3 regions of the Lactobacillus melliventris genome follow, and region 1 is predicted to be linked to each of the others. Evidence: predicted binding sites of a transcription regulator. Region 1 holds the regulator's gene; each other region holds the start of a gene.
The links. The regulator NrdR, encoded in region 1, represses ribonucleotide reductase genes. The targets are predictions, from matches to a motif close to ACACNATATATNGTGT.

Region 1 (10,807 bases):
GCAAACATTGGCACAATATAATTAGCATTTTGACCATAGATGACTTGCGCATGTTGCATAAGTTCAGGGACAACAATAATAGTTGCTAAAGAAGTATCCTTAATTAAAGAAACAAACTGTCCAATAATAGTAGGTATCATGTGCCGATAGGCCTGTGGCAAAACCACATGCCATAATGACTGCACAAATGTCATCCCGGTTGATCTGGCTCCTTCAATTTGGCCAATTGCTACTGATTGAATACCAGAGCGGACAATTTCTGCAATCATGCTGGACTCAAAGATTGTCATAGCAATAATTGCTGATAAAATTGCCCCTGGCCTGAGGCCAATATTTGGTAGGCCAAAATATGTAAAAAAGATAATTAATAATAAAGGCAGATTTCTAACTAAATCAATAGTAAAACCTACAATTGCCGAAACAAATTTAATCTTAGCATAGCGAATTATTCCTAGGACTGAACCTAAAATGAAACTCAATACAATTGCAAAAACCGAAATAAATAGTGTAACAGCCAGACCTTTTAACAAAAAACCAAAGTTTAACCATGATAGAGCATCAATCCATGTTTGCATTTTAAGTCGCCTCCCTACGCCATTTTCTTTTCCAAGTGCCGCATGTAATAACTTAGTGGCATAGTAATTACCAGATATAATATGCCGATTACAAAGTAGCTGTTAAATGTATCAAAAGTTACAGATGCAATTGCATTGGCTTGATACATTAAATCAAAACCTGCGACAAAAGCCAGTATTGAAGAATCTTTAATTAAATTAACAAATTGATTACCAAGCGGTGGAATAACAATCTTAAGTGCTTGAGGTAAGATTACATAACGCATAGCCTGACTATAAGTCATACCGGTTGACCTGGCACCTTCCATTTGACCTTGAGATACCGACTGAATACCTGAACGAATAATTTCCGCAATAAAAGCTGAGGTATATAGGAACAGACCAATAGTTCCAGCGGTGAAACCGTCAATTTGAACAAAATATTTAGGTACTATTAGATAAAAGAACATTACGATAATCAATAATGGAATATTACGAAAGATTTCAACGTAAATCCTGCCAATCCTATTAGCTGTTTTATTCGGAATAACTTCTAATAGAGCTAATAAAACACCAAAAATCAGACTAAATACTAATGTTAACAAGCTTGATAAAATAGTCCAGCCGAACCCTGCGAATAGTTGACTACTAAAATCATTGAAGATCCGAATCATTTAATATACATCTCCTTATAGTTAAAACCAGGAACTTGACCGAACCACTTTTTGATTAAGCGATTGTATTCTCCACTTTTCTGAATCTTGTCAATAGCTCGATTTATTGCTCTATGAAAAGGTTCTTGATTTTTATTTACTGCAATACCATAAGGTTCTTTAGTATAAGTTCCTCCAGTTACTTCAAGGCTATCAGGACTTTGTGCTGCTAGACCATATAAAATACCATTATCACTGGTCAAAGCGTCGCCTTGATGAGATTTCAAAGCTGATACTGCTTGACCATAATCTTGCATAGCGACAACTTTTGCTCTGGGGGCAACTTTCTTTACAGCCTCAACTGAGTTATCGCCAACGATCCCGATTACAGTTTTGCCATTAAGATCACTGGGCTTTTTAATATCTGATCCTTTAGGAACAAGAAAAGATTTACCGGCCTGAAAATATGATTTAGAAAAACTGATTACTTGGGCTCTTTCTGGAGTAATTGTTAGGGTGGCAATTACCGCATCAACATTTCCGTTTTTCAGCAAAGGTATTCTTGATTGTGAAGTGGCAAGAGTAAAGCGAGCTTGTCCTTTAGGACCTAAAATTTCTTTGGTAATAGCTTTAGCCATATCAATATCAAAACCTTTTTCTTTATCATCTCTGATATCAATTAAACTAAATAGCTTTTTATCACCCTCAACAGCCCAAGTAATAGTATTGGATGAACGAACATTTTTTAAAGCTGATTGATCGGCAACTTTATTACCGCAACCAGATAAAAAGAGCATTCCTATTAATAGTGAGATTGAGCAAATTATTTTTTTCATGATAATGCCCTCCATCTTAATGCGCTATTATTTTGCTTAAGAATTGTTGAGCACGATCTGTTTTAGGCTGCTTAAAAAAGGATGTACTGTCATCATCTTCCACAATCTGACCCTGATCCATAAAGATAACGCGATTAGCTACTTCTTTAGCAAAGCCCATTTCGTGAGTCACAATCAAAGAAGTCATATCGCTGGCTGATGTTACCTTTTTAATTACTTGTAGCACTTCATCAATCATTTCCGGATCAAGTGCTGATGTTGGTTCATCAAATAGTAATAATTTGGGATGCATTGCTAAAGACCGAGCAATAGCGACACGTTGCTTTTGTCCACCGGATATTTGCGCCGGCATATTTTGGGCCTTATCTGCCATGCCAACCATATCAAGCAGATGCATTGCTTGCTTTTTATTTTCGTCTTCCGGTAAATGACTTACAATTCTGGGCGCCAACATGACGTTTTCCAAAACATTTTTATTTTTATAGAGATTAAAATGTTGAAAAACCATTCCCACATCTTGGCGCAACCTGTTTGAATCAGTCTTGGGATTGGATAAATCCTGATTGTTGACTATCAGTTTGCCACCCTGAATTGATTCTAACCGATTTATTGTTCTAATAAGTGTACTTTTACCAGAACCAGAAGGTCCAATCAAAACAACAGTTTCACCTTTATCGATCTGTAAATTGATATTATGCAACGCGTGAAATTTGCCATAAAATTTCTGCACGTCATGAAATTCTACCATTGACATAATTAATGCTCCTTTTAGCAGTTTTAATTTAACTATCCAACCTATTTCTTATCAATTGATTAATTAATCAAAAGTGCATCCCGTCAACACTACATTTTGTTACTCGACGTGCAAATTTTAGCGGTTTTATATTATGGTTTAAGTTATCAAATTATTTCTGCCATCTATATAAACTATTTTTATTAGCTTTTACTCTTTTATTCATTGCGTGAATATGATTTAACATCTTGTTCAATTTCACGAATAAATTCGTCAAAACTCTTTGCTACTTCTTCTTCAGTACCATAGCGGCGAACGTTAACACTGTTGTCCTTGAGTTCTTTGTCACCTAAAACAAGAGTATACGGTACTTTTTGTGTTTGTGATTCACGAATCTTGTAGCCTAATTTTTCATTGCGTAAGTCAGCTTCAGCTCTAAAGCCTCTCTTATTGAGCTCATCACGAACTTTCTTAGCGTAATCTGAATGAGCGTCGAGGTTAACAGGGATTACTTCAACTTGAACTGGAGCTAACCAGGTTGGGAAAGCACCCTTGTATATTTCAATCAAGTAAGCAATGAAACGCTCCATAGTTCCAACAATACCACGGTGAATCATAACTGGACGATGCTCTTCACCATCTTGACCAACATAAGTTAAGTTAAAGCGTTCAGGGAGCATGAAGTCCAGTTGGATAGTGGACATGGTCTCATCAGCGCCTAAAGCAGTCTTAGTCTGAATATCAAGTTTAGGACCGTAGAATGCAGCCTCACCTTCAGCCTCAACGTAATCAAGGCCCATATCATCCATTGCCTTTTTCAGCATTGACTGACTTCTTTCCCACATTTCATCATTGGCAAAATACTTCTTAGTATTCTTCGGATCACGATAAGAAAGTCTGAAGTAGTAATCGGTAATGTCAAAATCTTTGTATACATCCAGAATTAAAGTCAAAATCTTAGAGAATTCACTTTGAACCTGGTCTAAGGTTACAAATGTATGACCATCATTCAAGGTCATTTCTCTTACGCGTTGCAAACCTGACAAAGCACCAGATTTTTCATATCTATGCATCATACCCAGTTCCGCAATGCGAATTGGTAACTCGCGGTATGAACGAATATGATGCTTATAGATTTGAATGTGGGACGGACAATTCATTGGTCGCAATTCAAGCATTTCCCCGTCACCCATATCCATCGGTGGAAACATGTCATCACGATAGTGTGCCCAGTGGCCTGATGTTTTATAAGCGTCAACGTTCATAAGCACTGGGGTATAAACGTGTTGGTAACCGTCAGCGACCTCTTTATCAATGATGTAACGTTCAACTACTCGGCGAATCGTGGCACCTTTTGGCATCCAGTAAGGTAAACCAGCTCCAACTTTGGGATCTACAAAGAATAAATCAAGATCTCGGCCAATTGTTCTGTGATCGCGTTCTTTAATTTCTTCACGACGCTTAATATCGGCATCTAAGTCAGCTTTTTTAAAGAAGGCTGTACCGGAAATTCTTTGAAGCATTGGGTTAGAAGATTGGCCCTTCCAATAAGCACCAGCAACAGATAATAATTTAAACTGCTTAATCTTTCCTGTATTAGGCAGTAACGCATCGAAGCCAAAGTCGATGAAGTCTCCCAGCTTGTATACATGAATTTGGTCATCTTTTTCTGCTTTTAGCAATTCACTCTTATACGGATCATCTTTAAAAATTTCAGATAATTCCGCTTTTGACATGGAAGAAGATGCAATTTTATTTCCAGCTTTAATAACCTTTTTAATTGCTTTCTCTAATTCCGGAAGTTCGTTAACTTTAATCTGGTTTTCCTTGTCAGTATCAACCAAAAATCCATCTTCATTCGCCGCATGCTCACCAAAATGAATCTCAGGATAAGCTTTTTTAGCAACTGCTTCAAATACAAAAGCTACCGTAGCCCGTAAAATATTTAAGCCTGCTTCATCCCTGTCTGTAATAATTGCAACTTCGGCATCTTTATTTAATTCGTAGTCCAAAGAAACAACTTGACCGTTTACTTTTGCTCCAATAGCAGCCTTACCTAAGGATGTACCTATGTCATGTGCTAAAGCAGAAACTGATATTGCATCTTCATATTCCTTTTTAGAACCATCCGGCAAAGTAATTGCAAAACTCATTTTTTCCTCCAAAATCAAATAAATAAAAAAATCCCAGTGCAGTTAAGCACTGGGACGTTAATTAACGTGGTTCCACCCAAAATTTAGTCTGGACTCCAGACTATCTCGTTCAAGATTATAACGGATCCAACCCATTTTTTAATTTCAGGTACGAATGAGTGGGTTGTAACACTAATGGAAGCTTCCAGAATAATGCTTCTCTCTCTGAATCGTATTACAACATGTTCATTCATTGCAGTTAATTATAACCCAATAATTTTTTAATGCAAGTATATTTTCATTAAAAAAATTCAAACTAGACTTTTTAGTCACTAATGCCGCCGGTTGTGCCCAGAAATTACAATTTCAGTGGCTAGAGAATGTATTCTTTCCATTAATCTGGCAGCTTTTACTGGTTCAATGGCATTTTTGGTCTCTTTAAAATGATCTTCTAAGTCATTCATAGCAAAATTGGACGAAAAGAAGGTTGGCAAAACATTATCCATTCTTGCTTGTAAAATTACCGCTAAAACTTCATCGCGTGACCACTGACTCAAATTTTCCGCACCAATATCATCAAGTATTAACAAATCGCAATTTGCAATTTTTTGAACTTCATCTTGCAAACTATTATCATTAAAATGACTTGCCAGACTGGCAATGAAAGTAGGAACATGCAAAAAAACAACATATTTGTTCATAGCAGCAACCTGATTTGCCAGTCCCGCCAATATATAGGTTTTACCAATACCAAAATTACCTGATAAATATAAGCCCTTTTGATGAATATCTCGCGCATAATGATATAAAAACTTTTGAATAGCTGCCATTACTTCTTTTCTTGCGGGAGTCAATTCAATTTGACTCAAACGAATATCATGCAATCCCTCAGGTAAATTAATTAAGCGCAAGTGTTTCTTGATACTAATTTCCCTATCATGAATCAGCTTACTGTCCTCAGGAACAAACTTGAGACTAATGGCATTTTTATTCATGATTAAATCAGGATAGTATCCTTGAGTTACCGGATCTTTTTTATGTTGGCTAAGATAAAATTCAAACAGGCTGGGCAGACTTTTATCAATTATGCTGTCGTTAAGCTGCTCTTGGTGCTGGCTGATAAATTGTTGCACTTTGGGTTCAGCCAATACTTTTTGCTTAATTTTAGCTGTACTTTCCTCATCTGCTTTAGCTGTTTGTCCTTTAACCATAAGTTTTTTGATGGGTTGCATTTTATTTCACCTACTTCATGCCGTTTTGATCTTCAAAATTCTTGAAAAATTCTTTTAATTCTGCACTGGAAACATCCGATTTTACCTTTGGCTTTTGCTTGTTCCAGTCAGTGCCCTTTTCAACCGTTTTTCTGGCAGTATAAGCATGATACCGATTGCTTCTTTGCTTTTGTGCCCTTTTTCTCTTGTCCATGTATTCCAAAGCTTGACTTGCAGTCTTTACCCCGTGTTGCAGCCAATCATGAAGTATTTTATTTGCCAGGCGAAAAGAGATATTAGGACCACTTTTTAAACAAGCATAAGTCAAAACGTTAAGCAATTCTGCCGGTATTCCCTTATCGTTATATAAATTATCAAGCACTTGATATTCACTGGCATCAACAAAATCATTCCGTTCAGTTTTTAAATGATACAAAAACTGGGCTGGAGTATCAGATTGAGCTTTCTGCAATAGCTGCTGTTCATCTTCATTTAAGTGACTATTATTGACAAGCTTGTCTGTTAGTTCTTCTTTTTTTGGCAAATGCCGGCGCGTATCAGTTCCATGAATACTGTTAGCGATAGATTGCTTAATTTGACGCATATTCAAATGATAATCACCATGTAAGCAAGGTATTGCTTCATCAACAAATTCTTGCTCGGAAAGTCCGTACATGCGCATAACAGCTCGAATAGCATCTTCATTCTGATCAATTTCGCTGCCCGCGATTTGATAAATTTCAAATTGCTGCTTCATAAAATCCCAGTCAATATGCTCTTGATCATTGACGGTAGCAAAAGCTTTAGAAACAGAACTGTTTTCTTTAGCAGCTTTTTTCACATCAATAGAAGGATCAATTGCTTCTTGGTCAGGTAAATGAAAAACTTCCATAAAGGATGCAGATACGTTAGGTGCTTCCTTAATTCCACTGATGCTGCTTTGACTTTGCTTAGTTTCTCTAGCAAACTCATGGCTCAATTTATTAAAGGCTGTAACACCCACTTTTTCTTTTAATAAACTTGCTAAAAGTGCGGTGGTAAAAAACTCACTGCTGGAAGGAACACTTTTAAGTTTAAAACATAAAACCTGACCCATAATTTGGTTAGCAAGCAAATGGCTTTCAATTAAACCGACAGCTTCAAGTTTATGCAACGCGGGAAATAATTTTTTGATATCGCAGTCGGCTTGCTCCTGCAAAAAATAGAGACCTTTGGCATCAGAGAGCATCGCTTGCGGATTATAGTCTTCATTTAAGCTTAAATAAACTGCCAGCGCCAGAGATCCTATGAGCGGCTGGTATAATTTGATTAAAACCCGTAAATCCTTCGGAAAAATATCCACCGTGTTAGCAATGAAAAATGGTTGTTTGGGATCATTTGTCTCAAACATAATTAATTACCTTTCTCCCTTTTCGCAATCATATCTTCCATGGTTTTCATGAAGCTGGACATATCTTTGAATTCACGATAAATAGAGGCAAAACGAATATAAGCGACATCATCAATTTTAGCCAGTTCATCCATTACTAATTGACCAATCTTTTTGGAAGAAATCTCACTAACTCCTTGCTGACGTACTTTGTTTTCTACATGATCAACTAATTCTTCAAATTGCGAACTAGATATAGGACGCTTTTGTCCCGCAGCCATGACGCCGTGTAAAATTTTTTTCCGGTTAAAAGGTTCACGAGTGCCATCATTTTTGATTACCAGTAGTGGTGTCGTCTCGACTCTTTCAAACGTAGTAAAACGAAAGCCACAGTTTTCACACTCACGCCGTCGTCTGATTGCACGATTTTCATCACTGGGGCGAGAATCTATTACTTTTGATGCATTTTTATGACAATTAGGACATTCCATATTAATACTCCTCTTTTATTTTAAGAAGCAACTGCTCAAGTTGATATTTCAGATCTTGCTTTGTACCAACATTATTAATTACAAAGTCAGCTAGTTTTTCTTTCTGAGACAAGGACATCTGACTGCGAATACGTTTCAAAGCAGCATCTTTACTTAAATGATCCCTTAACATCAGCCGCTTTAACTGCAAAGATTCAGGTATTGCAATTAATAAAGTGCAGTCACAATATTTTTGACCATTTGCTTCAAACAAAACTGGTGCATCTACAATAATTAAAGGCTTTTTAGCAACCTTGTTTAGCGCAATTTTAGCTTGTATTTCTTTAAAAATCAACGGATGGGTAATTTTATTAAGAATGTCAAGCTGCTTTGCGTCATTAAAAACCATTTGGCCTAAAACTGATCGGTTGATTGATTGATCTTCATTAATTATTTGGAGACCAAACTGTTTTCTAACCAATTCATAACCTTTATTACCAACATTTAAAATATCATGAGCTATTTGGTCACAGTCTATCACGGGTATGTGCTTTTCTTTAAAAAAGATATCTGCTGTGCTTTTGCCGCTGGCTATTCCACCAGTTAAGCCCAAAATAGTTGTCATTTATAAATCACCTGACATTTAGGGCAAAAAGTAGTGCCCCGGCCGTTTACTTTAATTTTTTCAAGAGGGGTTCCGCAACGTTCACAAGGTTCGCCTTTATGACCATAGACCTGCAACATTTTTTGAAAACCGCCGGTCTTGCCATTAGCATCAAGATATGTATGAACAGTAGTGCCCCTTTCTGCTATGGCCAATTCTATCAACGAATTAATATTATCATGCAGTTCTGCTACTTTTTTTGCTGGGATACTATTAGCCATACTTAATGGGTGAATTTTTGTTTCCCACAAAACTTCATCTACGTAAATGTTACCAAGACCGGCCACAACTGACTGATCAAGCAAGGTATTTTTGATATTTTTCTTTTTACGAGCTAGGCCTTTTTGCAAGTATGAAACTGTAAACGCCTGTGAATTTGGTTCAGCGCCTAATTTGCCAATACCGGTACTTTCTTTCTCTGTGCCCGTTGTAATCAACTGCATGCGCCCGAACTTACGCACATCATTGTAACGCAAAGCAGAATTATCGTTAAAAACAATTTGCACATGATCATGTTTATCTTTTTTGGTATTTACTTTGACTAAACGATATTTACCTTCCATGCGTAAATGCGATACCACAGTTAAATGACCACTAAGACGAATAAGCAAATACTTAGCATAACGATCAATTGTTTCTATTCTTTTACCAGCTAACTGCTTTTTAAATTCTTTTGCATCACCAGTTATTATTTTAGGATACCAAACAGTTACTTCTTTAATCGTTTTTCCCTTAATCAAGGGAAGTAGTGTCCGCCTGACAGTTTCAACTTCTGGCATTTCGGGCATTAAAATTACTCCTTACTTAGCATCAAACCAATTGTGACCATAACCAGAATCAGCTACAAGAGGAATATCAAGTCTCACAGCAGACTGCATAACTTCTGGCACAATCTTTTTAATTGTTTCTAATTCATCTTTTGGTACATCAAAAATCAATTCATCATGAACTTGAACCACCATCTTAGTTTTAAGATGCATCTCATCCAATTTTTTCTGCATATTAATCATCGCAATCTTGATAATATCTGCAGCTGAACCTTGAATTGGTGAGTTAATCGCAGTTCTTTCCGCAAATGACCGCACATTATAATTCTTGGCATGAATATCAGGTAAATAGCGCCTTCTGTGCATAATTGTTTCGGCATAGCCTTTTTCACGGGCAACTTGAACTGCCTTATCCATATAATCCTTAATTTGCGGATATTGTTCAAAGTAATTATCAATAAATTCCTTAGCTTGTTTGCGACTGATATTGAGATTTTTAGATAAGCCATAATCAGAAATACCATAGACAATACCGAAGTTTACCGCTTTTGCTCTGCGACGCATTAACGGCGTAACGTCAGAAGTTGATTTCAGATGAAAAATTTTCATAGCCGTATGAGCGTGGATGTCATAACCCGTTCTGAAAGCTTCCTGCATTTGTTCGTCACCGGAAACCTGTGCTAAGACTCGTAATTCAATTTGAGAATAGTCACAAGAGAAAATGTAGCCATCTGGTTCACTTGGCACAAAGGCTTTTCTAATTTGCTTTCCTTCTTCCGTTCTGGTAGGAATGTTTTGTAAGTTAGGATCAACTGAGGACAAACGACCAGTAGCAGTCAATGTTTGTAAATACCTGGTATGAACCCGACCGTCTTTTTGGATAACATCCAGTAAGCCATTGACGTAAGTTGACTGGATTTTAGCAATTTGCCGGTAAGTCAAAATTTGATCAATAATTGGGTTTTCATCTTTTAACTGATTCAAAACATCAACTGAAGTCGAATAACCGGTTTTAGTCTTTTTAACAGGCTTTAAGCCCATTTTTTCAAACAAAATATGACCTAGTTGTTTAGGTGAATTAATATTAAATTCTTCACCGGCTTCATCATAAATTTGCTTTTCCATTTTCTTAAGGTCAACCGCAAATTCATCTTGGAGCTGCGTTAAGGTATCAGCTTGGACTTTGATACCGTTTATTTCCATGACAGACAGAACACGGGCTACAGGGATTTCAATATTGGCAAAAAGATCGTCTTGCTCATGTTCTTTTAGTTTAGCCAGCAGAGTATCTTTTAAGTTTGCGATTGCTTCAATTTTGCCAGCCAAATGGTTGAACAACACCTGATCGTCCTCTGGAATATGGACGCTTTTACCTTTGCCATAAACATCATAATCGCTTTTAACCGAATTATCACCGT
Region 2 (10,807 bases), on a different contig from region 1:
TCTTAACAAAAAGCAACAGCTTCATTTGCGGCGTATTAAGCAATCTCTGCACCTCATCTGATTCTAGATGACGTGGCGATCGCGTATACCAGCGCAAACAGCGGCCGTCTTCTAGCGTATTATGGTATAAAGCATTGCGCTTTTTCTTTGAATCTTTTTGATAAGTGATAAAAATAGGAGTTTCATGTTCGTCCACACGGTAGCCATACATTGGTGCAGAAACATCTAAAGGCCAATTGAGCAACCGACAAGCATCTTTACGATCGTATTGCTCGTAAAGAGTGAATTGCTTTTGATTATCATATTTTTGATTCATTGCCAAACCGGTTTTAATCACATCAACAAACAATTTTTTAAAAGTATTATTTTGCTGAAGAGACTGCGTCAATTGCGGTGCTAATGCATAATCCAGTAAATCAGCTTTAACCACAAGCGGCTGGCCACCATATTGTTCTTTTTTGGTTGTCTTGCCCTGCTTAATGTCAAAAAAGCTTAATGAAAGAATGTCTTCAACTGAAGTTAACACTTTTTCATTAACATAAGCACCATAATCATACAATTTTTTTTCAAATTCTTCCTGACTAACCTGCTCTTTTTCTAAAAGTAGCTTTAAAAGCAGCAGTTCATGTGGCCTTTTGCCATTCAATAATTCTTTAGTAACAAAAGATAAAACCGCACTCTCATAACCATTCAATTTTACAGGCTCACCCATCTTGACCAGAAACTCGCCATAATGCCCAAGACTATGATTATTCGCGAAGACCATTGGTGAAGTTGAACCGTAATGATAAAAATCAAATAGCAAGGGTGGACGACCTATTTTTTCAGCTAATTCTTGGTAAGACTGCCGCAATTCTTTAATGCTGTCTAATTTAATCTTATCTAGCGAAGCCAAAATTTTGGCAGAAGCAATTTGGCTAAAGTTAATCGTTGAAACATCAATAAAGCTCGGGAGCACACTTTCTTCACGTGCCCTATCTTGTGAACGACTGTCATCCTGATTCAAAGCAATCGGAATTAAATAGTTATTTTTATAGTTACCAATAAAGTCAATGACCGTGACATAATCTTTGCCCGGATATTTACGTAAGCCCCGACCTAGCTGCTGGATAAAAACAATACTGGACTGCGTATTCCGCAACATAATAATCTGATTTAAAGCTGGAATATCAACTCCTTCATTAAAGAGATCAACGGTAATGATGTAATCAATTTTACCTTGTTCCAGCTGCCTGACCACTTGCAGTCTTCTTTTTTCACTGTCTTCATTGGTTAAGGCTACTGCCGGATGCTTGCGCTCTGAAAAAGCCTGTGCTAATTCGCGTGCTTCTTCTTGGCGGCTGCAAAAGACCAGTCCTTTAGCTTGAGAGCCACAGTAGCCGTAATAGTCCAGCTGTTTTAAGACATAGTCAACCCGCTCTGGCGCCAGTAATCTGCGCAAGTTGGCGGTCTCATCAATGCTTGCACCAGCAGCTTCATAGTCCGCAACTCCCACATAATGAAAAGGAGCCAGCATTTTTTCTTCTAACGCTTCCCGCAAGCGGATTTCATAAGCTAGATTATAATCAAACAATCTATAGACATCCTGATCGTCCATTCTTTCTGGCGTGGCAGTCATCCCCAGCCAAAACTGCGGCTTAAACTTGGCAAAAATTCTCTGGTAACTTGGTGCGGCTGCTCTATGAGCCTCATCAATCAGAATATAGTCAAAGGCTGTTGCACTTAGGCTGGCAAGGATATCCGGCTGACTTAAAGTCTGCACGGTCGCAAAAACATATTTGCGCTCAAGCTGGTGCTTATGTCCGGTTAACAAGCCATAATCGGCTAACTTCCCGCCAATTACCTGGTAAAAACTTTTTAAAGCTTTTTTGGCAATTTGTTCACGATGAACTACATAAAGAAACTTATGCGGTTTAAAATCTTTAACCGCAAAAGCTCCTAAATACGTTTTCCCAGTTCCAGTTGCTGAAACTACCAGGCCGCGTTTTTGACCATCTGCAACTAGTCCTTTTAGTTCATGCAGTGCTTCCTGCTGCATCTTATTTGGCACAATTTTAGCTATTTCATTAATATGAATCTGAGACTGCACCTGTGGCTTTACCCAATTTTGTTCATATTCTCTTATCCAGCTTGCGGATAATGGCATGCTCGTCTTTTTTAATTCATGCAACTGTTTAGCAATTTGTGTTGTCAGTGTCGCATTATTCTTTGAACTAATTTTCAAAGCCCATTCATAATTACTTAAAAGTGCCGCACGGGTAAAATTAGCACTGCCAATAACCAAAGTTTGCCAGTCATCATGGTCAAAGAGATAACCCTTAGCGTGAAAACCTGCTTGCGGCGTAATCTTTACCGTTAAGTTGCTAATCTTCATTAATTCCCGAAAGACTTTGGGGTTGTTAAATCCTAGATAGTCGCCTGTAATTAACGTACCCGTAACGTTTCTTTTAGCCAAATCAGCCATGACTACTTTAAAGGGAACGAGCATATCCTGCGTCACAAAAGCCACTGCCCAGGTAAAAGTGTTGCAACTGAGCAGCTCTTGCCGCAAAGTCAGCCAAATGTTTTCCTGTTTATTATTTTGCAGGAGCTTTGGTCCTAATACTTCATGTCCCGGATAACTGGGATCATACAGACCATTAAGAATGGCGTCTTGCAAGGGCTCATTCATACTCATCACCTCAAAATTATTTTACACAAAAGAAAAAGAAACCCAACCTGATGTGACCCTTAATTTGTCCTAATTTTAGGGATCACATCAACCCTTTGGCTCTCTTTTGTTAGCTATTTATAAGTCTATTTCTAATAAAATTGGGCAATGATCAGCGCGCGCTCCAGTGTCCATCATTTCAGAACGCTCGACCTTGTCAGCAACTCTATTGCTTGTCAGCCAGTAATCAATTCTCCAGCCTGAGTTGTTTGCTTTGGCAGTTCTTACCCTTTGAGCCCACCAAGAATAGACCCCTTCAACGTTGCCGTGAAGTTTTCTAAAAGTATCCGTAAAACCGGCTTTAAGCATTTTGGTAAAATCTGCCCGTTCTTCATCAGTAAAACCAGCAGAATGATGGTTAGTATCAGGGTGCTTCAGGTCGATTTCATGGTGCGCACAATTATAATCACCACTAGCCAAGACCGGTTTTTCTTGATCTAGTTGTTGCAAATATGCGATGTATTTTTCATCCCACACTTGCCGGTCATCTAGGCGCTTAAGGCCATTACCAGAATTGGGGGTATATACTTGTGTGACAAAATACTCAGGAAACTCTAAAGTAATGATTCTGCCTTCGTGATCCATTGGCTCTGGTGCTCCAATAATAGGATAAGTTACTTTAGGCTTAAGTTCTTTTTTATATAAAAACATAGTTCCGGCATAACCTTTACGAGCTGGTTCTTCTGATGAACGCCAGACTATATCATATTCAGGGAACTCTTTAGTTAATATTTCCACATGTTTTTTAGTAGGACCCGTGGAGCGTAATTTTGTTTCTTGAATGGCAACAATATCTGCATTTTGGGCATGTATTTTTTCTAAAACCTTACGTGTCTCCACTGCACGTGAGGAAGTTCCGGTCAAAGCAGCATTTAGTGAGTCGATATTCCACGAAATTAAGATCATATTCTTCTCCTTATTATTCATTTCTTTCATTATATAGTTTTTTCACGGGGACTCAAAATTTCAGTAATTTTACCAGTATTATTTTGACATAAAATTTAATCTGATTTGCTCAAAAATGCTGTTATTTTTTTCACGACCTCAGCAAAAAAATTCGTAATTTTTTTAATATTGCTTAATCCCTTGATACACAATATTGTAAGCGATTACTACTGCGGCGCGGTTTTTGCAAAAATTTATTTTTCACAATTTTATATTTTTAAATCATTTTAGGCAAGTGTATAATAGCACAAGAGATAACAATAATAATCTTTGGAGGTTAGATTTTATGACTAAAATTTATGCTTATGCCATTCGTAAAGATGAGGAACCATATGTACATGAATGGAAGGAAGCTCACAAGGATGTTGAGGTTGATTACACTGATCAACTTCTTACCCCTGAAACAGCTGAATTAGCTAAAGGTGCTGATGGTGTCGTAACTTACCAGCAACTCGATTATAAAGCTGATACAATTGAAGCTTTGGATAAATTAGGTATTCATAACTGGTCAATCCGTAACGTTGGTATTGACAATATCGACCTAAAGAAAGCTAAAGAATTAGGCTTCAAGATAACTAATGTTCCTGTTTATTCACCAGATGCCATTGCTGAACATGCTGCCATTCAGGCTGCCAGAGTTCTACGTCAAGATAAGGCAATGGACGAAAAAATCGCTAAGCATGATCTTCGCTGGGCACCTACAATTGGTCGCGAAGTACGTGACCAAACAGTTGGTGTTGTTGGTACTGGTCATATTGGTCAAGTATTCATGAGAATTATGGAAGGCTTTGGCGCTAAAGTTATTGCCTACGATATTTTCAAGAACCCAGAATTGGAAAAGAAGGGCTACTACGTTGACGACTTAGATGAGCTTTACGCTAAGGCTGACGTTATTTCACTTCACGTTCCTGATACTCCAGAAAATGTTCACATGATTAACGATGATTCAATCAAGAAGATGAAGGACGGCGTTGTGATCGTCAACGTTTCTCGTGGACCATTAGTTGATACAGATGCAGTTGTGCGCGGTCTTGATTCAGGCAAGATTTTTGGCTTCGTAATGGATACTTACGAAAACGAAGTTGGTATTTTCAACAGTGACTTTAGTGGCAAAGAATTTCCTGACAAGCGTCTGGCTGACTTAATTGCACGGCCAAATGTTTTGGTTACACCACACACAGCCTTCTACACTACTCACGCTGTACGCAACATGGTCGTTAAGGCCTTTGACAACAACTTGAAGTTAATTAAGGGTGAAAAAGCTGATACTCCAGTTGATTTAAATAAAGAGTTTTAATTTCTACACTTATTTCCCTTCTTAAATACACTTTTAACATTTCAAATAATACAAAAAGACACCAGATAAAATTATCTGATGTCTTTTTTAGGCTAAATTTAATTGACAGAAGCATTAACAGCTTGAATTAATGCGTTTCTAAAGCCCATTTCTTCCAGTTTGGTGACGCCTCTGATGGTTGAACCGCCTGGCGTAGTGACTTCATCTTTTAATTCTTCAGGCAGCTTCTTGCTAGCTAATGCTAATTTACTGGTACCCAAAAGCATTTGGTTAACTATTTCGTATGATTCTGCCCGCTTAACGCCATTTTGTACAGCGGCATCACTAAGAGCCGCAACCATCAAGTCAACGTAAGCAGGTGTGCAACCGGCTATCGTACCATAGATACCCAGTAAATTTTCGGGTACGACATATACTGCTCCCATTTGAGTAAAAATCTTTTTCACAGCAGCGATTATTTCCGGCTTTTCATCTGGCAGAAAACTAATAACAGTAATTCCAGCACCAACTTGAACCGGTGTATTGGGTACAACTTTGGCAAAGGTAGTGCCTTGCGGAAGATTTTCATTAATCTGCGTCAGGTCACCGCCACCAGTTGACAAAATTATGCCATGATATTTTTGGCCTAAATTTTTGATGATGGTTGCAGTAATTGAACCGCCCACTGCAACTACCACTGCTTGACAATCCTTAAAATCATCATAATTATTAATCAAGGTTAAGTGCAGCTTAGCTGCAAGTTTTTGCGCTGTATGGTGCTGTCCGCCGTCAAAAACATAGATATCTTCACTGGGATTTTTAGCATTTAACAAGCCCTTAATAATTGCGGCGCCAATCTTACCAGCCCCAATAAAGCCAATTTTCATCACTTATTCACCTTTTAAAAATCCGTCTGATCTGGATCGTTTGCTAACTTACCTGCTCCATGCAAACCATCAAGTTTAGCCATATCTTCTTCAGATATAGTAAAGTCAAAGACTTGTAAGTTGGATTCAAGACGCTCGCGGTGAACCGATTTTGGTAATGGAACAAAGCCATGTTGCAACGACCAGCGTAACAGGACTTGTGCTGGACTTTTATCATAGTGTTGGGCTACAGAAACTACTGTTTCGTTGGCAAATAAATCTCCTCTGCCTAGTGGTGAGTAAGCTTCACTGAGAATACCCAGCTCTTTGTTATAAGCTGTTACGTCTTCCTCCATATCACTAGGATTCAAGTAAATTTGATTTACAGCCGGACGAATTTTGGCAGTTTTCAGTAGTTCAGCCAAATGCTTGCGTCTAAAATTAGAGACCCCAATTGCACGAATTTTTCCTGCCTGCACTGCCTCTTCCATTGCCTGCCAGCTCTCCGCATTTAATTCAGCCCAGTGATCACGTACAGGAGCCGGATTAGGCCAATGGATTAGATACAAATCAAGATAATCCAAGTCTAACTTAGTCAAGCTTTCGTCAATGGCAGCTTTAGTTTTTTGATAGCCGTGGTGGTCGTTCCACAACTTAGTGGTCACAAACAAATCATGTCTGTTCACTCCACTTACTTTGATCCCCCGACCAATACTTTCTTCGTTACCATATGCGGCAGCAGTATCAATTAGCCGGTAGCCCAGATCTAGTGCATTCTCAACGGTTTTTTGAGCAACTTCACCGTCAGGAGTTTGCCAGGTTCCCAGTCCGATAACCGGTATTTTGACGCCATTATTTAGTTCATAAGTATCATTTAAAGAATGAATTTTGCTAGTCATAATTTTTCACCTCTCCCATCATTATACCGGATTGAACTATACTTCTACAGTAAAAGATAGCAGTTATTGCGGTTGTTTTTGGAAGTCGCTTTTAAGTAAAGCTACAAATTCAGGATAGGTAGTTACTTCGTATAACGGATGCAAGTTCATCGTATTTTTCCGTTTCCGGTGGTTATACCAAATACTGTCAAAGCCATATTTTTCTGCACCTAGTATGTCTGACTGCAAACCGTCACCAAAGAAAACTGTTTGTTCCGGGCCGATTTTAGTATGAGCAAAAAAGTAATCAAAGATACGGGTATCAGGTTTAGCAAATCCTGCTTCTTCTGATGTCACAATCAACGAAAAATAATTAGCGATTCCGGCTAATTGTAGCCGATGTCTTTGCATATATGCTTCGCCATTGCTTAAAATAGTCAATGCATAATTTTGTTTTTTGGCATAGCGTAAAGTATCAACTACACCCGGAAGCAGTTTGTGAGCTTCACTAAAATAAGAGCGGTATTCGTTCATTACTGCTAAGCCGTCAATTTCAATCCCGAATTTAGCCTGAATAAAATTGGCAAAAGCTATTTTACTCAGCTGCTCATAGTCGATCTTGCCCTGCTCAAGCTCACGCCACAGACCTTGATTATATGCATGATAGTCCCGCTGCAGCTCATCAGTTAACGGCCATTGGTGCGCTTTAAAAAGACTCTGCAGAGCAAAACTTTCTGTAGCAGCAAAGTCAATTAAAGTATCATCAACATCAAAAATTATTTGTTTATAACGCAAGCATGTTCTTCCTCTCCAACTATTCCTCAGAATATAACACGTATTCACTAAAAATTAGTGTGGAGATTCATTATAACAATATTTCACAGATAAAGAACAAAATTAACTATTTTTAAATTTTGGGTTACATTGCTACTGTAATTTCACAAAATCAGCTATAATATCCTTTAATTTTAGCAAAAGGGGTGATTGGGCATGTTTACACTATTATTGGTTTTGTTTCTCATTTGGCTTTTTATCAAAATGGGTCTTGGCTTTTTTAAAATTCTATTTTTCCTTCTGACCTGTGCTCTGACCTTCTTTTTCTTTGTTCAATTACTGATTCCGGTAGCTGTTTTTCTGGGAGTCATTTTTCTCATATTTACCCTAGTTAGACGCTAGTTTATCCCCAAAATTAAACATATATTCAAGCATAATAAGTGTCATTTATAACTTATTATGCTTTTTTATATCTGCGAATGCTATATGATTTTTTATTAACCTCGATAACTTACTCGCACATCACGTTATGACTTTTTCTTGTGTCCCAAAGCAAATCTTTCTCTCACAAGTACAAGATATTGTGGTATAGTTCTATTGAACACCATAGATAATGTGTCTGTGGAACAATAATCAATTTTAAGGAGTGACTTTGAATATGAAAAATACGAGCATAACGTTGGATCAGGGTTACATTGATCAAGTGAAACAAAATGTCACCCCCCATTGGGGAGAACTAGGCTGGGTTACTTATAAACGGACCTATGCCAGGTGGCTTCCTGAAAAAAATCGTTCCGAAAATTGGGACGAAACGGTTAAACGCGTAATTGAGGGCAACATTAACCTTGATCCTCGACTCAAAGGCACTCCTTCAAAAGAAGTAGTCGCTGAACTAACAAACGAAGCCAAGGATTTATTTAAACTAGTTTACGGTTTAGGAGCAACACCTTCTGGACGTAATTTGTGGGTTTCCGGCACCGACTACCAAAAGCGCAATGGTGACTCGTTAAATAATTGCTGGTTTATTGCTATTCGGCCGCAAAAATACGGTGATAGCCATATAGTTCCCGACTATTTAGGTCAAACGCAAGAAGCAGTTTCAATGCCTTTTTCATTTCTTTTTGACGAATCAATGAAAGGTGGCGGCGTTGGCTTTTCTGTTGTCCAAGACAATATTAAAAAGATTCCTACAGTTGATAATAAAATTGATTTAACGGTTGTAATTGATAAAAAGAGTGCTTCATACGCTGATTCAGTTAAACTTGGTGCAACGGATAAAGATGAGTGGGCCAAGCAAAGCAAGGACAAATCAGATTACGTTTATTACAATTTGCCTGATACTCGTGAAGGTTGGGTTTTAGCTAATGCCCGTTTAATCGACATGCACTTCAATCAAACTAATCCCGAGAATAAGACCAAGCTGGTACTTGACATCAGCAGAATTCGTCCTTACGGAGCTAAAATTCACGGCTTTGGCGGTACCGCTTCTGGTCCTATGCCCTTAGTGGAAATGTTTTTCGATATTAACAACATTATTAACAACCGGGCTGACGGCAACTTAACTTCTGTTGATTGTACAGATATCTGCAACCTGATTGGTAAAACAGTCGTTGCTGGTAATGTAAGAAGGTCAGCGGAACTAGCTTTAGGTACAAGCACCGACCAAAACTTTATCACTATGAAACAAGATAAAGACAAACTTTACCACCACCGTTGGGCCTCAAACAACAGTGTAGCCATTGATTCTAACTTTGATGAATATGAACCAATCGCAAACGGTATTAGAGAAAATGGTGAACCGGGAATAGTTAACCTGGATCTATCTCGTAATTATGGCCGGATCATTGACGGTTATCAAAAAGATATTGACGGTGATGTTGAAGGTACTAACCCTTGTGGAGAAATTTCCTTGGGTAATGGTGAACCATGCAACCTGTTTGAAGTATTCCCGTATATTGCCGAACAAGAAAACTGGGATTTAAAAGATGTTTTCAGATTGGCAACTCGCTTTGCTAAACGAGTAACCTTTAGTGACTACGACTGGGAAATATCCCGCAACATCATTTCCAAGAACAGGAGAATTGGTGTTTCAATGTCAGGCATTCAGGACTGGCTCTTAAATGATTTAGGTCACCGCGTTGTTACCGGCTTTGAAGACAGCGTTGATGAAGAAACCGGTGAAAAAATCAAGAAGCCAATTTACGATCCTCAAGGAATTAAAATGGTCACTTCCGCTTACCAAGCTGTCGTTGATGCTGATAAAGAATACAGCAAGACCTTAAATTGCAACGAGTCGATTAAACATACTACTGTTAAGCCTTCAGGTACTGTCGCCAAATTAGCTGGAGCTTCTGAAGGGATGCACTTCCACTATGCTGGCTATCTCATTCAACGGATTCGCTTCCAAGCTTCAGATCCACTGCTTAAAGCGCTCGATGCCTGTGGTTACTACTCAGAACCAGATATCTACTCACCAAACACAACTTGTGTTGAATTTCCATTGCGTGCAGCTCACGCCGACAGCAAGAACTTTGCCTCAGCTGGCACGGTTTCAATTGAAGAACAGTTTGCAACACAAGCATTCCTGCAAACTTACTGGTCAGATAACGCAGTCAGTTGTACGGTTACCTTCCAAAGCGATGAAGGGGACAAGATTACACCACTGTTTAAACAATACCGGCATGTGATTAAGTCAACTTCTTTATTGCCATATTATGGTGGCTCACTGAAACAAGCGCCAAAAGAACCTATTGACAAAGAAAAATATGAAGAAAGAAAAGCTGAGATCACCGGTGATGTTGCTCAAGTATTTGCCGAGCAAAACGATGATCAAAAAGATTTGGAGTTAGTCGATCAAACCGACTGTGAATCTGGTGCATGTCCTGTTAAATAAATTAAGTAGGCGAAATTTTAGTCATGAAAAAAAGTAAATTACCAGTAATTGCCAGCGTTGCCGCTATTTTTGCCTTTAGCCTATCTGGTTGTCAGAACAACCAGACAAAGCCAAAACCTAAGACAAATAATAATATTGCCGTTAGCTATGTTTTAGCTGCTAAAAATGATACTGAAAAAAAGACAGTTAAAGTGCCGCAAAAATCTACTGTAATGACCGGTTTGAAAAAGGCGTGGAAAGTTGACAGTAATAAAGGCTTTATCACGGCAATTGACGGTAAAAAGCAAAATGCTAAAAAGAAAATTTACTGGACTTACACTATCAATGGCAAATACGCTACCAAGGGTGCTAACCAGCAAAAAGTCGCAAATAAAGACAAAGTTAAGTTTACTTTAGCCAAAATGAAGTAAAACTATTGGCCGTGCAAGTGACTAAGTACGAACTATTTTAGTGCTTGCACAAAAA
Region 3 (10,807 bases), on a different contig from region 1:
CTAACCTCTCCCAAATATATTGTTCGTGTTTTAAATCAAACTAACGACTATTCTAGTTTACCATTCATTTAAAATAATGCAAACACGAATAATACTAGCTATAATTAGGCAAAATAAGCATAATTTATTAATAGTTACATTTATGAACAAATTGACCTGTTAATACTTTAATCGGTAAAATGAGGGTAAAACTGTATTAATTTATGAAACTCGATAGGAGAAAAAATGGGAAATTTAATTTTTTCAGATATAGATGGTACTTTAATTAACTCAAAACAAGAAGTTACACCTAAAACTAAAATGGCTATTCGGAAGCAAATTATTAAGGGTAATGTTTTTGTGCCAGTTTCTGCCCGCATGCCCAAGGCAATTATGTCAGTTGTCGGTGAAATTACTAAAGCATGTCCAATGGTTGCATATAATGGAGCTTTGGTTTTGGATGAAATGGGTCACACGCTTGATTCACGTTCCATGCCTTCTGCAAAAGCTGCAGAAATATGCACCTATATTGAACATAAAAATAATGGTGTGGTTTGGAATGTCTACAGCGGTAACAACTGGTATTATTTCCCAGGTAATAATGATGAATTAGTTAAGAACGAGGAAAAAATAGTTAAATTCAGGGCGCAACCAAGTTCAATTGCTGAAATCAGCCAACTTGAAAATGTTCATAAAATTTTGCTGATGGGCACGCCCGATTTATTAGATGCTACGCAAAAAGACTTGCAGCAACTTTATCCTGAATTTTACATCGTAAAATCTGCTGCAAATTTATTGGAAGTTGTTGTTAAGGGCGTTTCTAAGGGTCAGGGTGTAAAAGTAATAGCTCAGGCCTTGGGCGCAGACTTAAAAGAATGCTGGGCATTTGGCGACAATTATAATGATGAAAAAATGCTGCAATCAGTGGGTCACCCTGTAGTAATGGGGAATGCACCGGAGGACCTAAAGAGAAAATTTACAACTACTTTAGACAACAATCATGATGGCATAGCAGCAGTCCTTGACAAAATAAATTAATAGAGCTTAGTTCGTTTCAAGCAAGGGAGATCGTGCTTGATTACCGAACCATTTGTGATTAATTCTTGTGAGAGTACCGTTTCGTGCTAGTTTTTCTAGTGCTTGATTGATTTTGCGCTTCATGGTTACGTCACTTTTTCTCAAACCGACACCAAATTCTTCTTTAGGGAAGGGACTATCGATTTCGGTAAAATTTTCCGGATGCTTTTGCTTAGAAATGTAATAGTCTGCATAAGAACTGTCGATTAAAAGGCCGTCAATCCTGCTAGCAGTTAAATCTATAAAAGCATTGGTAAAGGAATCATAGAGAATAGGATCATGATTTTTAATATGGTTTTTAAAAACTTTAGGGTATTTCATTACATCGTTATAGCCAGAAGAGCCGGTTTGAACTCCTAAAGTCTTATTTTTCATTGCAGCAATAGTATTAATTTTATTCTTCTTGAGGCTTACTAATACTTGTGAAGTATACAGATAAGTTTTACTAAAATTAACTTTGGCCTTACGTTCTGGATTCTTGCTAAAACCATTCCATATCAGATCGATTGTGCCGTTTTTAAGCTCTGTAGTATTCATAGACCAGTCAATAGTTTGAAAGCTGACATTGATGCCATATTGCTTAAATACTGCTTTAGCTAGATCAACGTCATAACCAATTAACTGACCATTTTTTTGCCTAAAATCCATGGGCACAAAAGTATCATCTACACCAACTGTAACATACCCACGCTGCTTGATATGGGACCAATTATCAACTTCGTTAGCTTTTCTATTAATTGACACACCACTGCAGCCAGAAACAAAGAAGATAGAACAGACGAGCGTTATTGCAAGAATTAAGAGGCGCTTAGTTTTCACTTATATTACCTTCTTATCATCTAATGCTTTAACTCTAAATACTTGATCAGCAACTTGACTGGCGAATTCCATGTCATGAGTCACAATAATTTGTGTCATTTTGTTATTATTTTTAAGTTTTAAAATTATTTTTCCGACTTTTGTTCTTAAATCTGGGTCCAAAGCAGAGGTGGGCTCATCATAACATAAGATATGAGGCTCCATTGCTAGCGCACGTACAATAGCTACTCTTTGTTGCTGACCTCCAGAAAGCTGATAGGGATAAAGATCCTCTTTACCAGTTAAATCCAGTTGTTGCAATAACTTTTGTGCGTGAGTTTGCGCCTGCTCTGCAGTTTCTTTTAAAACTAGGGTTGGTGCCAAAGTAATGTTTTCAATTACAGTTAAATTAGGAAAAAGCTCATAGCTTTGAAAAACGACTCCGATAATATGACTTTTGCTATCAGGAGCAGTCGGGTCGAATTTTTGCCCATCCCATAAGAATTCACCTGAATCAATTCTTTCCAAACCACTTAAGCAGCGCAATAAAGTGGTTTTTCCCGCTCCCGAAGGTCCTACAATGGCCAAAATCTGTTGGTCAGGAATAGTGAGGTTTAATTTGTTTAAGATAGTGCGTGAGCCAAATTTTTTGGTAATGTTTTTAAGTTCTAGCATATTGTTTCCTTTAATTTACTTCCACTTTGCAAAATTGCGTTCAATTTTCTTTAGCAAAAATGATGCTATACCAGTCATTAGTAAATAGATTATCCCGACTATCATTAAAGGAATCAGTGTTACGTCTCTGGCAGTAGCAACATTGCCGGCACGTAAAAGTTCACCTAGACCGATGACATAAACAAGCGAAGTATCCTTAACCAGGTTGATAACTTCGTTTCCGATTGAGGGTATGACAATTTTACTAACTTGCGGAATTATAATATGTGTCAAAGTTTGCCAGTAATTTAGTCTCAAAACCCGTGCACTTTCATATTGTCCTATTGGAATTGACTGAAAGCCTCCACGGAAAATTTCTGCGAAATAAGCTGTGTAGTTTAAGATAAAAGCAAAAAGCGCTGCATCGTAGCGTTGAAAAATTATTCCGACTATGGGTAAGCCATAAAAAATAAAAATTAATTGTAACAAGAGTGGGGTACCCCGCATAATCCAGATATAAAATTTTAGAATTAATCGTAGAGGCTTAAAATGTGACAGTAAGCCTAAGCTAACTATAATCCCTAAGGGAATAGCAGTAATTAAAGTCCAAAAGAATAAAATTAATGTCATTTTTGCACCTGCAAAGAGAGAGGGCATAATTGAAAGGATATAATTCATTTTTCTCCTTCTTATAAAGTTAATTTAATAGGGCGGGTAAATGATTAGCCTGCTCGAGCAAATAAAACTGGATAAATTGATTAAAAAAATATGTGAAAAATATATGATTCAATAATAACATAGTTTTCTGATTTTTTATTTGAGTAAGTAACAAAATATTTAAATTGTCATCCAGCTATCTAATTGCTAGAGCTCACTTTTAGAGCTTTTACTATAAATTAAACAGTACTTTAAAATAGCAATAGGCAACATAAAAAGGCCATTAGCACATAGTTCTAATGACCTTTTGATCATAATTTATTTATTGTTAATCTATTTGAATATTTGTAGACTTATTCCATGATTCGGGTAATTTACCCATTTCTTTTAATTTGGCAACAATTTGATCAAGTACAACTTCTCTAGCCTGCTTATCAGTCATAAAGTCTAGCTTGTCACCATCTATCTCCATTTTAGGTGAGTAGTCATACTTTTCATACCAAGGTTTATAGTAGCGTAAAAGCCGCTTATAATAATCTTCCAGTGTTGCATCATAGCTCAATTGTTCATAAGGTCGACCACGTTTTTGAATTCTTTTAATCATGGTATCGTATGAAACTTTAATATGAACCAGCAAGTCTGGATTTTTCTTAGGCATATGTTTGAGCTCACTCATCATATTATTAAGCAGTTCGTAATAGGTAGCTACTTCTTCTTTGGTGGCCCGACCAATATCTGCGTTCATCTGAAAGAAAAGGGCGTCTTCATAGATTGAACGATCAAGAACGTTGTTATCATCAGTCAATGCATCCTTGATACTACGAAAACGAGTGTTTAGGAAAAATACCTGAAGTAAGAATGCGTATTTTTTAGGATCAGCATAAAAAAGTGGCAATACAGGATTGTTATCGACACTTTCATAAAATGGTTTGGTTCCTAAATACTTAGCTAATATACTGGTTAAACTGGATTTACCGGCTCCAATTGGCCCGCTTAAAACAATAACTGTCATCACGTTCCTTCTCTATTCTAAATTGCCTATTGCGTGCAATTTGTCATCAATCTGATTTAAAACTTCTTTTTTGGCATCTTCATCGCAGATAAAATCGTATTTATCCCCGTCGATCTTAATCTTAGGAGATGCATCATATTTCTCATACCATGGTTCATAGTACTTAATTAGCCTAGCGTAATAGTCTTTTAAACTAGGATCGGTACTGATTTGCTCAAATGAACGCCCCCGCTTTTTAATGCGTTTAAGCATTGTATCCAGGGAAACATGAATGTAAATTAGTAAATCTGGCTTTTTGCTGGGATTACCTGGGGTATCTTCCATCATGTTTTCGAGTAAACTGTCGTATATCTTAAATTCAGTAGGGTCAGCTACTTTACTGTCCGCGTTCATTTTGAAAAAGAGTGCATCTTCATAAATTGAACGGTCTGATACACTATTTTTTTCACGAATTGCCTGGTTGATTTGTGCTAAACGATGGTTAAGCAGATAGATATTAAGCAAAAAAGTATAGCGTTTCATGTCTTGGTAATATAAAGGAAGAACAGGATTATTATCAACTCCCTCATAAAAGGCTTGTGTACCTAAGTGCTCAGCTAAAATACTAGTTAAACTGGATTTACCGGCTCCAATTGGCCCACTTAAAACAATAACTTGGATCACGTTCTTTCATAAATACAATATATAGATTCTTATTTAGTTTAATACGAGATATAGTGGTATACAAGCAAAAAGTAAATTAAAATTTTAATCAAAAAGTCAAGTAATTTTGTATAATACAGAATAAAAAATTAAGTATTCAAGTAAATAATTTATTACAAAATTAGATGTTACACGTGAAACCAAAAAATCTGACTGATAAATCTTAATTAATTATTTTACTGAGGATTGATGCCGATATCATTCGGTGTTAAGCCCTTTTATTCTGTACTTTGATTCTTTCGATGCTGTGATAAATAAAGTAGTCAATAATTGCTCGTTTTGATTGCATTAAGTATAATAAGTGATTTTGCAATTATAGAACGAATTATTTTTTTAAGGCTCGAAAAAGTTGCAGTTGATATTTATATACTGCTGCTATGGGAAAATTCTAAGAATGAAAATTAAAAAGAAATTGTTTTAATGTTAAAAAAGATATAAGATAGTAAGTAAATTATAAAATTATTAGTAAATGATGGAAGTAAGAGGGCATAACTGATATCTTGAAAAGATTTTTATCTTTAGATAGTACAACTCCTGCTGTAAGTACCATTTAAGAGTCTTTTGAAGAAGTAATGCAAAAACCATATTATTCTATTAAACCAAAATCATTTTAGTATTAACTCTAAAAATAGGGATTTAGACAGGAAGTAAATCATGGACGATACTATAACAAAATTTTCGCTTTGGACCTACATTAAACGTAATTCAGGCATGTATGTAATTTTAGCCATCCTCTATTTTGGGCGGAATTTAGCACAAACTGCTGCCAGCATTTTTAAAGGTAATGCACTTACTGCTTTGACTCAGCACAGTTTAAAGGGCTTTATTGTTGATACAGGTTTAAACTTGCTTAGCTGGGGCTTTTTTCTGATTTTCTTTTTTTGTAGTTCACGGTATTCCGCTGTAATCATCAAGGCCGTCGATAATTCCATTAGGAACGCATTAGCCCATATAATTGGTCGCCAAGAGTATGAAGATTTCAACAAGCACACGGAAGCTGATTATGTTTCCTGGTTTACTAACGATATTAACCAAATTAATCAAGATGGCTTTTTCAGTTTAGAGCAAACATTTAGCAGCGCACTCCTAGGAATTATTGCCAGTGTCATCCTGTTTTTTTACCATCCACTCTTATTTGTAACCACTTTGGTTTTTGCTGTTATTATGATTTTATTTCCCCGTCTTTTTAAGAAAAAGTTGGAGGAATTATCGCAAAAACAAAGCAAGCAAAATGAGGTGTTAACGTCAAAAATAACCGATGTTCTTGAGGGCTTTGTCAACCTGCTCACGCTTGGTCAGCAAAAATTGCTCAATAAAATAGTTCTTGCGGCATCAGATAAGACTGGACAGGCTCGGGTTAATTACATTACGGAAATGTCATTCTCTAATTCATTGATTAATCTGATAAGTATATCTGCTCAAACTATTTTAACTGTTGAATCCGGATACCTGGCCTTTCACAATCAGATTCCAATTGGAGCTATTTTAATTGTTGGTTCAATGTCCGGGAATGTTTTTGGCAGCTTGACAGAAATCAGTATTGATCTAACTTCAATTCGGGCAGTTCAACCTATTTTTGACAAATATAATAAATTAGCTAATACGCAGGAAAAAACAGGGGACAAGGATGTTGCTCCTTTGACCCAGCAAATTGCATTTAGCGATCTTTCGTTCAGCTACCCCAATAGTGATAGACCTATTTTAACGAATGTTGCCGGCAGCATTAAGCGAGGAGAACGGGTAGCTATTGTTGGACCGTCAGGCTGCGGTAAGTCGACCCTGGTAAAATTAATTGGTGGTTTATTAACCGGCTACCAAGGATCACTTACCTGGGATAACAATGAATACCGTGAGCTTAGTCTGCGGTCGCTACATAAGCAGATCGCTTATATTGACCAGTCAGCCTATATTTTTGATGGCAGCCTGCGTTATAACATCACTTTAGATCGTGAGGCAACTGAAGAAGAGCTGAAGACTGCGATTAAACGTGCAGGTTTGGAAAAATTTGTCGCTGACAGCGCCAGCGGGCTTGACACTGTTTTAAAACACGCCGGTAACAATATTTCGGGTGGGCAAAAGCAGCGAATTGCACTGGCACGGCAATTGCTGGGTAACCCGCAGGTTATTTTGGCCGATGAAATTACTTCCGCAATTGATGAAAAGGACGGACAAAAAATCGAACAGAGCTTGCTCAATTTGAACGATATCACTCTAGTCTACATTTCCCACCACTTGCGACCTGAAATTAAAAAGCAGTTTGATCAAGTAATTGAATTAGGAAAATAGAATGCTGAGTCTTTTATTGACCAATTAAATAAGCTGTGAAACTCTAGTCTTTTAGATTATGGGCATAGTGTTTTATGCAGATACAGTCAATGAAGATACTCTTAAATGCAAATGTAGCTATTACCTAATATTCTGCAGAAATAAGCGGCAAAATTGATGGCTTCCTAGGAGATATAATGTTTCCACGCACCGCCTTTTAAATGGAATGATAAAAATGAATGATGAACAATTTTTTAAATTAAGAAAGATACTAGATCTTTTTAAAAATCAAGCTCCGACAGCTATTATTGAAGAGAATGTAAATAGCGTTGAAAATTATAAGGCAGAATCTGCTGATGAGTATAATAGAGCAAAAAGATATCTTGGCGAAAATAATAACTCGTTTAAATCTTTTCATGTAAGTGTGGATTCAGCAAAAGATTTCTTGTGTTTATTGAACTTGCTGGGTGCAATACATGCAAATTTTAATATACGTTCAAAGCCTTTTATAATAGAAGGAGAAGAAAGCAGTAAGTCGCTAAAAAAAGAGAACGACTATTTTAACAATTGGATGGAGTGTTTTTCAAACTATGAATTTATGATAGTTAATTTCGATGAAACTGCTTTAGACCAGGATCAATATTACGGTTAATTTCATTAATTCATAAAAGGTAGTAGAGTTATGAAATGACCCCCAAATTTAGGACAAATTTGGAGGCTATTTTTATGACTAAATTATCTAAACAAGATAAAATTAAAATCAAACTAAAAGGACTAACTCCGATTGAATATCGGCAATTAGTCCTTAGATATCAACTAAAAAAGTGTCCAAATTTTAGGGTTAACATCAAAAATTATGCTTATTATTTAACTCTAGATTCTTTAGATTCCTTTTTCTTTTCTTCAACTTTATCTTGAGCTTTGTCTTTTTGATCGCTGATTTTATCCTTAGTGTCATTAGCAGCACCGGTGATACGGTCCTGTAAGCTGACAGAATCTTTTTCGTGTTGCTCTTTAGTTTTAATGTCAACTACTGTAACATTGACTTCAACTGTATCAAGACCGGTCATTTCTTTAACTTTTTCTTGGATCTTTTCTTTAATTTGATCATATAGCTTGGTAATGTCTACGCCATATTCTGCAACGATCTCAATATCAACGGCTACCTGCTTTTTGCCTACTTCAACATTTACGCCTGAAGTGACGTCATCGCTATTAACAATTTTATCGGCAATATTTGAGAAAAAGCCGCCGTTAACTGTTAAAAGACCTTTAATGTCAGATAAGGCAATACCCACGATTTTTTGAATTACCTTTGAATCATATTTTAAATCGCCTTTAACTTCAGGCTTTGAACTACTTTGATTTGAACTTGATTGTACCATATTGTATATACTCCTTATATAAATTATTTATTCTGCAACATTTTTTTGAATACCGGCCAGTAATGTCCAACTAAAAAGCCGCAGACTAACATTACGATGACGAAAATAGTTTTGAAAAATCCCAGTATCAAAAAGCAAAATGCCAGTAACACGCCAATTACGGCACCGCTTATTTCTGGGAGGTATTTTTTATATTCTTCTTTCATTTTGACCTCCTTTATTGAACGCGCCTTTCAGGCTTATCTGCTTTGTGATAATTGATAAACTTGATGTTAATTTTTGGTTTTTGCTCAATTCCTAGCAATTGCTTCAGATTCTTTTTTAATTCTTCAAGATAGTCGTTAAGCAGGGCAGCAATGTTTTCACCAGGGCCCAAGTCACCGCCGATTTTAATTTTAATTCGGCGTTTTGTTAACTTGGAACTAACCTTTGCATTATTTAAATAAGGTAAATCGGCAAGTGAATTCATTACATAGCCATTAATGGCCTTGGAAGTAACCTTAACTTGACCATCACTTTTATGAATTAAATTAAAGTTTCTTTGGACTGGCCAAAATAGGATGACAATTAAACTAACAATTAGTATTATAAAAACAATTATACTAATACCAATTAAATACCAGGCAAATATCGGGTTAATAGTACCTAAATGAGGTAATTTAATCTTTAAATACTTTTGCCAAAAACTACTGGTTTCCCATATTAAGTAACAAGGCACAGGTAATAGTAATAACATGCCTAATACCAATAGCCACTTTTTACTCCTCTTCAACTTATCACCATCCTCTCAGGGTTCATCTTAATAATAATACTGATTATTTTAACAGACTAATAATATGCACCATATGTATACAATAACAGTTCGCAAAATTGCGCACAAAAAGAGCGGTGTTTTAATGCACCGCCCTTTTTAGCTTAATATCAGTTAATTACTTATTGTATGTTGAACTTAATTTACTTGCTGCAGCCTGGTCCACAATAAGAGTGACATTTTGATGTTGTTGCAAAACTGAAGCTGGTACGTCTTCTGTTACTGGACCTTCAACCATCTTTTGTACAGCATCAGCCTTATTATCGCCAAAAGCCATAATTACTATTTCTTTGGCAGACATTATATTTGCAATGCCCATGCAGATAGCTGATTTAGGGACTTCGTCAATGTTATTGAAGAAGCGAGAATTAGCTTTAATGGTATTCTCTGTTAATTGTACTTCGTGGGTAATAGAATCAAATGAAGTTCCAGGCTCATTAAAAGCAATGTGACCGTTTTGTCCTAATCCTAATAATTGAAGATCAATTGGATTTTCTGCAATTATTCTGTTGTAGTCAGCTGAAGCACCTTCGGGATCCTTAATGGCTTTGATTCCATCAGGAACATAAGAGTGTTTAAAAGGCTTTTTATCAAACAAGTTTTTTTGCATAAAATAATGATAACTTTGGTCATTATCGGGAGTTAAGCCAACATATTCATCAAGGTTAATACTAATTAAATTGCTGTTATCCAAATCACTTTCGGTCCATTGCTGGTATAAAGTAACGGGAGTTGAGCCGGTTGCCAAACCGATTACCTTAGTGCCATTAGCAATACTATCTTTAAATAAGTCAAAAGCCTTCTTACTGCCACTGGCTTTATCTTCTGTGATAATAATTTTCATTTTTATTTACGCCTCCATATTAGTTAAGTTAATTATAAATTGGTATATTCCAATTTGTCAACAGGATGCGACAATAGATATTACTTTAAAATTATGCAAAAAAGAGCTTACCTATATTTGTTTCACATGTAACAAATATTAGGCAAACTCTAAAATACTGTTTTTATTCACTTCTTAGTGCAATTGCTGCATCTTTCTTAGCTGCCATCCGCGCTGGCAAGTGGCCGCCAATCATAGTTAAAATGGTTGAGATAATGATTAATATCAGGGCATGCGTAGGGTTAAGCTGCGCCACATTGCTTAAGTCAGTAATTGAGTAAAGAAGACTATTAATAGGGAAGACCAGCAACCAAGCAATGAATACACCTAAAACCCCAGAAAAAACACCTAAAATAAATGTTTCGGCATCGAATACCCTGGTAATGTCTTTTTTACGGGCACCAAGTGCCTTTAAGATTCCTATTTCCTTAGTTCTTTCTAAAACAGAAGTATAAGTTAAAATACCAATCATAATCATTGATGTGACTAAAGAGATTGCGGCAAAGGCAACTAAGACAGTAGTAATACCATTAAGCAAGCCGCCGGTCATCGAAGTAACAGCGCTTGACATATCAGTATAGATA

Region 2: the regulator NrdR is predicted to act here: its motif matches at 8,021-8,036, upstream of nrdJ (ribonucleoside-triphosphate reductase, adenosylcobalamin-dependent).
Region 3: the regulator NrdR is predicted to act here: its motif matches at 4,882-4,897, upstream of ACFQ32_RS03110 (deoxynucleoside kinase).

What each region holds. Positions count from the first base shown of each region.
Region 1 covers NZ_JBHTMT010000001.1:61,441-72,247, reverse strand. The annotation lists gene ACFQ32_RS00355 (amino acid ABC transporter permease) at 1-575, opposite strand, end outside; gene ACFQ32_RS00350 (amino acid ABC transporter permease) at 590-1,228, opposite strand; gene ACFQ32_RS00345 (transporter substrate-binding domain-containing protein) at 1,225-2,043, opposite strand; gene ACFQ32_RS00340 (amino acid ABC transporter ATP-binding protein) at 2,060-2,797, opposite strand; gene thrS (threonine--tRNA ligase) at 2,995-4,929, opposite strand; gene dnaI (primosomal protein DnaI) at 5,241-6,140, opposite strand; gene ACFQ32_RS00325 (DnaD domain protein) at 6,151-7,509, opposite strand; gene nrdR (transcriptional regulator NrdR) at 7,512-7,979, opposite strand; gene coaE (dephospho-CoA kinase) at 7,981-8,583, opposite strand; gene mutM (DNA-formamidopyrimidine glycosylase) at 8,580-9,410, opposite strand; gene polA (DNA polymerase I) at 9,423-10,807, opposite strand, start outside.
Region 2 covers NZ_JBHTMT010000009.1:2,396-13,202, forward strand. The annotation lists gene ACFQ32_RS09255 (DUF3427 domain-containing protein) at 1-2,671, opposite strand, end outside; gene ACFQ32_RS09260 (exodeoxyribonuclease III) at 2,789-3,616, opposite strand; gene ACFQ32_RS09265 (D-2-hydroxyacid dehydrogenase) at 3,942-4,952, shown strand; gene ACFQ32_RS09270 (pyrroline-5-carboxylate reductase family protein) at 5,051-5,818, opposite strand; gene ACFQ32_RS09275 (aldo/keto reductase) at 5,833-6,696, opposite strand; gene ACFQ32_RS09280 (YjjG family noncanonical pyrimidine nucleotidase) at 6,760-7,470, opposite strand; gene nrdJ (ribonucleoside-triphosphate reductase, adenosylcobalamin-dependent) at 8,108-10,342, shown strand; gene ACFQ32_RS09290 (DUF4430 domain-containing protein) at 10,366-10,752, shown strand.
Region 3 covers NZ_JBHTMT010000002.1:77,901-88,707, forward strand. The annotation lists gene ACFQ32_RS03085 (Cof-type HAD-IIB family hydrolase) at 226-1,017, shown strand; gene ACFQ32_RS03090 (amino acid ABC transporter substrate-binding protein) at 1,024-1,875, opposite strand; gene ACFQ32_RS03095 (amino acid ABC transporter ATP-binding protein) at 1,876-2,529, opposite strand; gene ACFQ32_RS03100 (amino acid ABC transporter permease) at 2,545-3,186, opposite strand; gene ACFQ32_RS03105 (deoxynucleoside kinase) at 3,494-4,177, opposite strand; gene ACFQ32_RS03110 (deoxynucleoside kinase) at 4,190-4,840, opposite strand; gene ACFQ32_RS03115 (ABC transporter ATP-binding protein) at 5,534-7,165, shown strand; gene ACFQ32_RS03120 (hypothetical protein) at 7,380-7,796, shown strand; gene ACFQ32_RS03125 (Asp23/Gls24 family envelope stress response protein) at 8,008-8,538, opposite strand; gene ACFQ32_RS03130 (DUF2273 domain-containing protein) at 8,553-8,735, opposite strand; gene amaP (alkaline shock response membrane anchor protein AmaP) at 8,747-9,301, opposite strand; gene ACFQ32_RS03140 (glucosamine-6-phosphate deaminase) at 9,459-10,184, opposite strand; gene ACFQ32_RS03145 (ABC transporter ATP-binding protein/permease) at 10,348-10,807, opposite strand, start outside.